2 linked regions of the Candidatus Kuenenia stuttgartiensis genome follow. The protein of the gene in region 1 interacts with the protein of each later gene in a pairwise test. Links are inferred from orthologs where the notes say so. Each region holds a gene or a part of one and is shown on either strand. Other genes may lie near its edges.

The links. The genes of interacting proteins can lie anywhere in the genome.
Region 2: the proteins of KSMBR1_RS09445 (region 1) and trkA interact in binary tests that used the Escherichia coli proteins (3 or more experiments, as listed by UniProt). The link is inferred for Candidatus Kuenenia stuttgartiensis from one-to-one orthologs.

What each region holds. Positions count from the first base shown.
Region 1 is NZ_LT934425.1:2,061,038-2,065,337, reverse strand. The notes cover bases 995-3,857. They hold KSMBR1_RS09445 (PTS sugar transporter subunit IIA), read right to left. Parts: upstream 2,730-3,857; coding sequence 2,259-2,729; downstream 995-2,258. Other genes in these bases: KSMBR1_RS09435 (ComF family protein), read right to left, coding at 3,221-3,857; hpf (ribosome hibernation-promoting factor, HPF/YfiA family), read right to left, coding at 2,766-3,125; ptsP (phosphoenolpyruvate--protein phosphotransferase), read right to left, coding at 995-1,817. In the rest of the region: more of ptsP, read right to left, coding at 1-994; more of KSMBR1_RS09435, read right to left, coding at 3,858-3,970; KSMBR1_RS09430 (LptF/LptG family permease), read right to left, coding at 3,963-4,300. UniProt on the Escherichia coli protein: Seems to have a role in regulating nitrogen assimilation.
Region 2 is NZ_LT934425.1:1,417,052-1,421,373, forward strand. The notes cover bases 686-3,570. They hold trkA (Trk system potassium transporter TrkA), read right to left. Parts: upstream 2,864-3,570; coding sequence 1,508-2,863; downstream 686-1,507. Other genes in these bases: KSMBR1_RS06480 (TrkH family potassium uptake protein), read right to left, coding at 686-1,474; KSMBR1_RS06490 (HEAT repeat domain-containing protein), read right to left, coding at 3,029-3,570. Outside these bases: more of KSMBR1_RS06480, read right to left, coding at 1-685; more of KSMBR1_RS06490, read right to left, coding at 3,571-4,322. UniProt on the Escherichia coli protein: Part of the constitutive potassium transport systems TrkG and TrkH. May regulate the transport activity of TrkG and TrkH systems. Binds to NAD(+) and NADH.

The DNA.
Region 1 (4,300 bases):
CCCATTTCGCCGCAAATTCCAACAGGAATATCATTTTCATGTGCAGATTTTATCGCAAATTTCAAAAACCTTAAAATCGCCGGATGTACAGGACAATATAAATATGCCACCCGTTCGTTGTTTCTATCAACCGCCAAAGAATATTGGATAAGATCGTTTGTGCCTATGCTAAAAAAATCGCATTCTTTTGCCAACATGTCTGAAATCATAACAGAAGAGGGGACTTCCAGCATCGTTCCCATTTTGACGTTTTTATCAAAGGAAATATTCTCTTTGTCCAGATCTTCCATCGTCTCATACACCATCTGTTTTGCCCGTCTCAGTTCCTGGATGGATGAAATTAAGGGAAACAATATTTTCACCTCTCCCAGAGCAGAGGCTCTCAGCAAGGCTCTAAGCTGTATTTTAAATATGGAAGGGTTTTCAAAACAATAACGTATAGAACGACACCCAAGGAAAGGATTTCCCTCTTTTCTATGTTCCAGGTATGGCAGCTTATCTGCACCTAAATCAAGCGTTCTGATGATAACAGGTCTTCCCTTTAGTTCCTGAACAACGGTAGTGTATGCCTCCAAATGCTGCTCTTCTGTCGGAGGCGTTGGAGAATTCAAATAGAGAAACTCCGTTCTGTAAAGGCCTATCCCTTCCGCACCGTAGTTTAAATTTACACCTATTTCCCGTGGAAATTCAATATTGCCGAAAATGGAAATATGTCTTCCATCCGCCGTGGTGGAAGGTTGGTCTTTTAGTTCTATCGCCAGTTTTTTCTCAAAAACATCGATACTCTTTACCTTACTTTGGTACGTTGCTAACGTCTCATCGTCTGGCCTGACAATTACCAATCCCCGGTTTCCGTCTACAATTACGATATCACCTCCAAAAACATCCGAGGTAACAGTGCCAAGCCCTACCACTGCAGGAATCCCCAATGCACGCGCAACGATTGCCGTATGAGAAGTACGTCCTCCGCCATCGGTGGCAAAACCCTTCACTTTTTGAGGATCAAGCATGGCCGTTTGGGAAGGGGTAAGGTCGTGCGCCACTAAAACTACTTCTTCCTCAAGATTTTTAAGTTCTTCCCTCTTTTCACCCAACAAATTTCTTAAAAGACGGCGTTCAACATCAAAGATATCTGTTACCCTTTCCGCCAGGTATGAATCTTTAATATCCTGAAATTTCCTGATATATACACGCAAGGCGAGAGAAACTGCAAATTCAGGCGTAAAGTTGGTTTTCCGAATCCGTTTTATAATTTCATCTTTCAACCGTGCATCCTGCAAAACCATTCTGTGAGTGCCGAAAATGGACCCTATTTCAGAACCTAAATTCTCAGAAACCTTCTTTTCCAAATCCTCTATTTCTTTTTTAGAGGCATCGATCGCTTTTTCGAGTCTGCAAACCTCATCTTCAACTGCCTCATTTTTTATGACGTGGCGTGGTATCCGGAAGCCTTCGCTCTCAAACAAAAAAGCCTGCCGGATCACAACCCCCGGTGAAACGGCTATGCCTTTTCGGATTTCCATAAATTCTTCTTCAAACTTGCTATTCACCAGTTCTTCCAGAGCGTCCAGCGCTTCTGCACAATCCACCCCTTTCGCACTTATTAATAACTCCGTGCCATTTTCCGCACCAAGCGTTAAAAGCTCAATGATGCTTTTGCCATCAATATTTTTACCCTTTGCTTCCACGCGTATCTCAGAAGTATATTTATTGGCAATTTCGGAAAATTTGGTTGCAGGCCGCGCGTGCAGGCCATTTGAATTCCATATCTTCACTTTCCGTTCAGATATTTTGGAGTTTACAAAGAAAAAATCCATTATACGCTTCTCTACAAAACTACAATAAAATACTGTATCTAAATAAATGGTAATGCTTGAAAAACAGGAGAATAATGCTCTTTCACTCTTGCGATAGCTTGTCCGTCGCCATGCAAAAAATTAGTCCGACAGCCGTTCGCCATAATAGCTTATCAGTAATTTCTTTGCACACTTCCATTCGTCAGTGCGTGCTTTTTGGCAAAATGTTTAATGGTGAAACCCGAAAGCTAAATACGAAATTCTAAACAAATTCTAAATTTCAACTATTTAAAAACCCGGTTTTTCAAAAAACTAAAGTGTTACGGTTTTGTTCATTGGGATTTTGTATTTTGGAATTTGTTTCGTGCTTCGTGCCTCGTGCCTCGTATTTTTTATTTAGTACTTGTTTGGTTCCGGTTATGCCAGCGTGGGTATTGAGGAATAAAAGCACCCTGCTGAGTATTACACCTGAATACCGTCTACTTCCTTCAGTGTATCTACCATCCCTTCAATGCCTTTTGCTTCACGCATAAAGCGACGGAAATCATCATCTCTGATTGCGGTAGATATTTTCTCTAAAGCGGCGAGATGTGACCCGGTGGAATCGGTGGGGGAAAGCAGCAAAAAAAACAGGAATACTGGTTCGCCGTCCAATGCATTAAAATCGACCCCTTTTGCAGAACGGGCCACAGAACCTATAACATTTTTTATACTTTCATGCTTTGTGTGGGGTACGGCCACTCCCTTGCCTATGCCCGTACTTCCTAATTCTTCCCTTTTCATAAGGGCTTCAATAATCCTTCCAACATCTTTTGCATCGATTTTTTTCGCATCACGAAGAGCACATACCATCTCCCTGATGACTGCTTCTTTTTCAACGGACTGTATTTCTGTTATAATCGCCTCAGATACAATAAAATCAGTTAATTTCATTACCCTTGCACCCCCAATAAGTATTCTTTTATACCTCTATACCTCTTGTTTGCCTTCAGATTCTGCGACTTCTCCAATAGAATGCTTCTTTTGACGAACAATTTTAGATTCTATTTTCCCCTTGTGTTTTTTCAATTGCGCAACTACTTTATCCACAACAATATCTATAGAACGATACATGTCTGTATTTGACGCCTCTGCCACAATCGTGGGTCCTCTTGAAACATTGACAACCATTTCGACAAGATGGCTGCTATCCCCCCCTATGTCAAGCGTTACCTGTACATGCAAAATCCATTCGAAAAATTTTTTTATTTTTTCAGCTTTTTGCAAGGCATAATTTCTTATTGCTTCCGTAATATCCAAATGTCTGGCAACTATTGTTATATTATCCAAAGCACAATTCCTTTCTTTAAATAAAAAATATTCACTTAAAACCTTTACATTTTACTGATATAAGACTTTCCGTCAAGGAAATTAAAGCAGAATACCTAATTCTTATACTCTGCAATTGCAAAAACAAACAAATGTATGGATTTGGCCCCTGTTTTTTTCAGTTTTTTTGCGCACTCACGCATGGTTAAGCCAGTAGTGAGAACATCGTCCACCAATAATACCCTTTTTCCCTTCATTATTGCCGGGTTTTTAATAAAAAACGCCTTTTGGACATTTGAATATCTTTTGCTTTTAGATAATCTTGTTTGTGAAGTAGTGTTTTTGATTCTGATAAGGTTATTTACGGAGAAAGGCGTTAAAAAAGCCCGATGAATTTCACGCGCTATAAGCTCTGATTGATTGAAGCCTCTCTGCAATTTCTTTCGCCAATAAAGGGGTACCGGTACAATAATATCTATTTCCCGCATAAGTTCCCCAAGTTTTTTGTTTTTCCGCAGAAAGTCCCCTATTGCCTTATATAAGAAACGCTGTCTTTCATATTTATATTTATGTATTAAAGCTTTAATCGCACCATCATAATATGCAATTGCCGTTAATGAATCATGGTAAAGATGCTCTGACCGGCAAAAAGCACAGCCTTTTACCTCAGACGCGACGGAATACTGCCCTAAAACACTCCCACACCGAATACAATGTCTCTCATTTACAAATGGAATATTTTTCCTGCATGTACCGCAAATATACTGCTCGCAATGGTAATTTATATTCCTATTGCAATAGAGGCAAATCCGCGGATAGAATACGTCTAATAATGCCTGTACATAATTATTAATCGCATTAAGCATTCATCATATCAAAAAAGAATATTCCCACAGACCCAAAAAGTACAATGGGCATCCATGCCGCCAATACGGGGTGAACCATTCCCGTATTGCCAAGATTGGAACAAATAAAAGACACCGCATAAAACACCCCACAGGCAAGGATACACAAACTTACGCGCAAAAAAATGTTTTTACTCATTCTTTCAAACCCAACAACAAGAGGTATTCCCAAAAAAAGCAACACAATATGCGTAAGCGTATAGGCAATTCTTGAATGAAACAATACCTTATTCTTCGGATTATCGGGTTCCTTTTCGCATAATTCATTTAACTGTTCAAGGCTTAACAAAC
Region 2 (4,322 bases), 640 kb from region 1 along the record:
ACGTTACCGGTAAAAATATAAGGAGAAAGCTGTAAATTTCCAGCCTGCCAAGGAGCATGCAAAAGCTTAAAATCCATTTACAGAAATAAGAAATTTCGCTGAAATTAAGCGATGGGCCAACTTTTGCAAGTCCGGGACCGCAATTGGACATACAGGTGCTTACGGCAGAAAAGGAGGTCACCATGTCAAGATTTGTCGCCATCAATGCCAGCGAACACACCCCGAAAAATCCAAGGTACACCACGAAGAATACCGAGCAGCCGGTAATAATTTCCCCACTCACCGATTCGCCGTTAATCTTTACATGTTTTACCATGCGCGGCCTTATTACACGTACTATTTCCCGCATGCTGGACTTGAGCAGTATCAATATCCTCACGCTTTTAATGCCGCCGCCGGTTGAACCTGCGCACGCACCGATAAACATGAGCAATACGAGCAGAAACCGGCATATATCAGGCCATACGTCAAAATCTGCCGTTGAGAAACCCGTTCCGGTGCATATTGCAACTACCTGGAAGAACGAACGTCTGAGGGAATATTCAAAATGCTGATGATACTCACTGCCGGCTTCATTATGAAAGCTGCCAGGCTGGCCGAGGTATAAAAACACGGCAACAAAGACAATTGCTATCAGATTGAGTCCGGCAAAAAAACGCAGTTCGGAATTTTTCAGTATTTTTTTGAAATTTAACTGAAAACACTGATAATAAAGCCCGAAATTACAACCACAAATAAACATAAAGACGGCGGCTACAATTTCTATATAAAGATTATCAAAATATGCAATACTGGTGTTCTTTGTGGAAAACCCTCCCGTTGAGACCGTGGCAAAGGAATGGCAAATGGCGTCAAAAAACGGCATGCCGCCCAGGAAGTACAATAGCGTCACTGTTGCCGTAAAAACAAGATAGATAATCCACAGCACCTTTGCCGTTGCCGCGATCCTGGGCTTCAGTTTGCCTACGGTAGGGCCGCTTACCTCTGCAGTAAAGAGCGGGTATCCGCTTACGCCCATAGCGGGGAGTAATGCTACAAAAACGACAATAATACCCATCCCGCCAAGCCAATTGGTAAATGTCCGCCAGAAAAGTATGCTTTCCGGCAATATTTCCACGTTTGTAAGAAGGGAAGACCCTGTTGTGGTAAAACCGCTTGTTGTCTCAAAAACCGCATCGGTGTACGTTGTGCATACCCCGGAATACCAATAAGGAACTGCTCCCAGGAATATACAGATGAACCAGCTAAACGTTACAATGGCAATGCCTTCTCTGATGCCTATTTCTTCTTCAATTTTCCGGAAGAATAGTTTATTAAGTCCGCCCAACATGCCGGAAAGAACTATCGCCAGGATAAAGGCCCATAAGGTGTCGTAGTTTTTATAAAACAACGCAACGCCCAGCGGGATTAAGAATATTGCGGAAAGCATTAACGCAAGATTAGATACCGTACGAAGTACTATCGAAATGTTCATAGACGATGAGGTTTAAGTGATGATGAAATGAGTTCAGACTTTTCCATTGGAAAAGAGGGTTTGGACTTTTTCGATGGCATTTGGAAGTGCAAAAACAATCACGCTTTCCCCAGGATTTATTATGGTATCGCCTGTGGGCAGTTTCATAACTCCATTATGTGAAATAGCGCCAATAATAGCACCCTTTGGGAAGTGTACCTCTTTCAGGGGCTTGCCTAAAATTTTTGAGTGTTCCGATGCTATCAACTCCATGGCCTCGGCTTCGCTTTGCTGAAACTTTACCACGGAAAGGGTATCGCCCCTGCGGATATGCTGCAAGATGGAACCTGCGGTGATGAGCCTTGGGTTTATTACCACGTCAATACCCAGAGAATTAATAATAGGTACAAACGCGGGGTCTTCCGTGAGCACAATGGCCTTTTTTGCTCCGAGCCTCTTTGCCAGCAATGCGGCGAGAAGGTTGCTCTGTTCGTTTTCAGAAACAGCCACAAAAAAATCCGCCATGTGAATAGAAGATTCCTTCAGGATATCAATATCCAGGGCATCGCCCTTCAGGATAATTGTTCTGTCCAGCACTGACGCCGCTTCTTCCGTTTTTTCCTTGAGTGGTTCTACAATGGTAACCCCGATTTTTCTATCTTCCAGTTTCTTCGCCAAATTAAGGCTTGCCCGGTTTACGCCATAGATAACGACTTTTGCGACTTCATCTGCCCGCCTGTTCACCATCGGAAGGAAGAATGGCAATGCCTCTTTTGCCATAACCACATAGATGTTATCGTTCGGTTTAATTTCTGTTTCTCCCGTAGGAATAATCATTTCATCATTCCGTTGGATAGCGACGATAAGAAAAGAATCCGTGTATTCAATTTCTTCCAGATCGGCAAGTTTTTTACCGACTATCGGGGCATCCGCAGGCACGCTAAACCCTCTCAGCAGAACGTCCCCTCCTTTAAAATCGGCCACATAGTTTGCGCCAGGAGTGCCGATGATATTCATGATAGAATTAATTGTTATCATTTCCGGGTTTATTATGTAGTCGATATGAAACCCGTTTTGGTGTACAAATGGTTTTTTTTCCGAAAATTCCGGGTTTCTTATTCTTGCAATCTTTGTTTTTACATTATATTTATACGAAAGTATACACGTCACGATATTTATCTCATCGCTGTTTGTTACGGCCAATACGACGTCGGTATTCTTAATCCCGGCTTCTTCCAGGATTGAAGGAGACGTGGCCATTCCCAACACTGCAGAAACATCCATTTTCTCCGTAATACGGTCGACCATGTTTTGGTCTTTGTCTATAACAGAGATATCGTGTCCCTCTTTAGACAATTGTTTTGCGAGATTAAAACCTACCGCACCTGCTCCTACGATAAGGATTTTCATTTATATTTCAAACTCCTGTTAAAAATTATTTACGATTTACGATTTTTTTAATCTGTGTAATCGTTCGACTGAGCTCACGACGAAGTCTGTGTAATCTGTGGTTTCTTCTTTTATTAACTTACGATTTGGGATTTCAGGTCGTACCTCGTAAATCGTACTTCGTTACTATTTTGCATTGGCGACGCCAATTTCAATTTTGTCATTTAATGCCTGAAAATGGGGTAAAAATTCTTCGCCGCCAAGATTAGGGTCCTCCGTCTTCAACAGGGCGATAAGGTCCTTTACCTTTTCATAGTTACCCTGTTCAAGCATGGCAGTGGCAATGTCCAAACGACCTTGCCAGCACCATTGGCAATTCCGGGGATTCTCTTCAAGCCACACGGTGAACCATTTTAGCGCACGGTCAAACTGTTTCAGCTCTTTTGCGCACTGAATAAATTCTTTTTTTATTGTGTCATCAACGGAATTATGTTTTAAAATTTCCTCATAATTATTGAGTGCGTTCTGCCAATCTTTTAACGCAAATAATGTTTTTGCCCGTTTTATCCTGATTTGCAAGACCTTATCCTGTAACTCCGGGAATTTTGCATATTTTGCCATTATTCTGCCAAGAACGATTTCTGCCCGCTTATAATCTGCAATATTATAAAAACTAGCCGCCACGGACTCCATAATATCAAACGTTGCGTCTTCAATATTCACCAAACGCCCGGCCGCTTGTTCCACAACCCGTTTATCAACATCCTGAAGCGCTTTTATCAAAGCCTCAATTGCCGGCAGATTTCCAATCTGGCCGAGAGCCGTCACCGCCGACTCTCTTACTCGGGCACTACTGTCGGACAGGCGCTTAATAAGGGGTTCCACACATACAGGGTCGCCGATTTTCCCTAAACTATCTGCCGCATACCACCGGACACGTTCTTCCCCGTCGTTCAGGGCGGCAATTAAGTACGGCACCGCGCGCACATCGGCGAGTTTCCCAAGAGACGCCGCAGTACACTCCCTTATTTCGGGCTTCTCGTGCGTTAGAAATTGAATCAACGTATCAACCGCTCTTAAATCTCCCGTCTCGCCTAACGATTCTATTATCGTAGACACAATGGGGGCATTTGTTTTATTGTTTAACGCTTCGATGAGAACCGCCACCACCTCATCATTCCCAAATTGTCCAAGCGCCCTGGCAGCCTTTTCTCTCACAATCAAACTTTCATCACCCAGGGCACGAATTAAAGGTTTTAGCGCTTTTTCATCGTTAATCACCCCTAGTGTCTGAACAACTTCAATACGTACTTCTTCTTCTTTGTCTGATATGGCATTAATCAATATATCGACAATTGATGAGTCTTTTATCTTTGCCAATTCCTTTGCGGCAAAAATTCTTACTTCCGGATAATCACTTTTAATCGCTTCACTCAACAATGCAGTGTCTATTTTGTCATGTCCAAGTTCAATGAGCTTA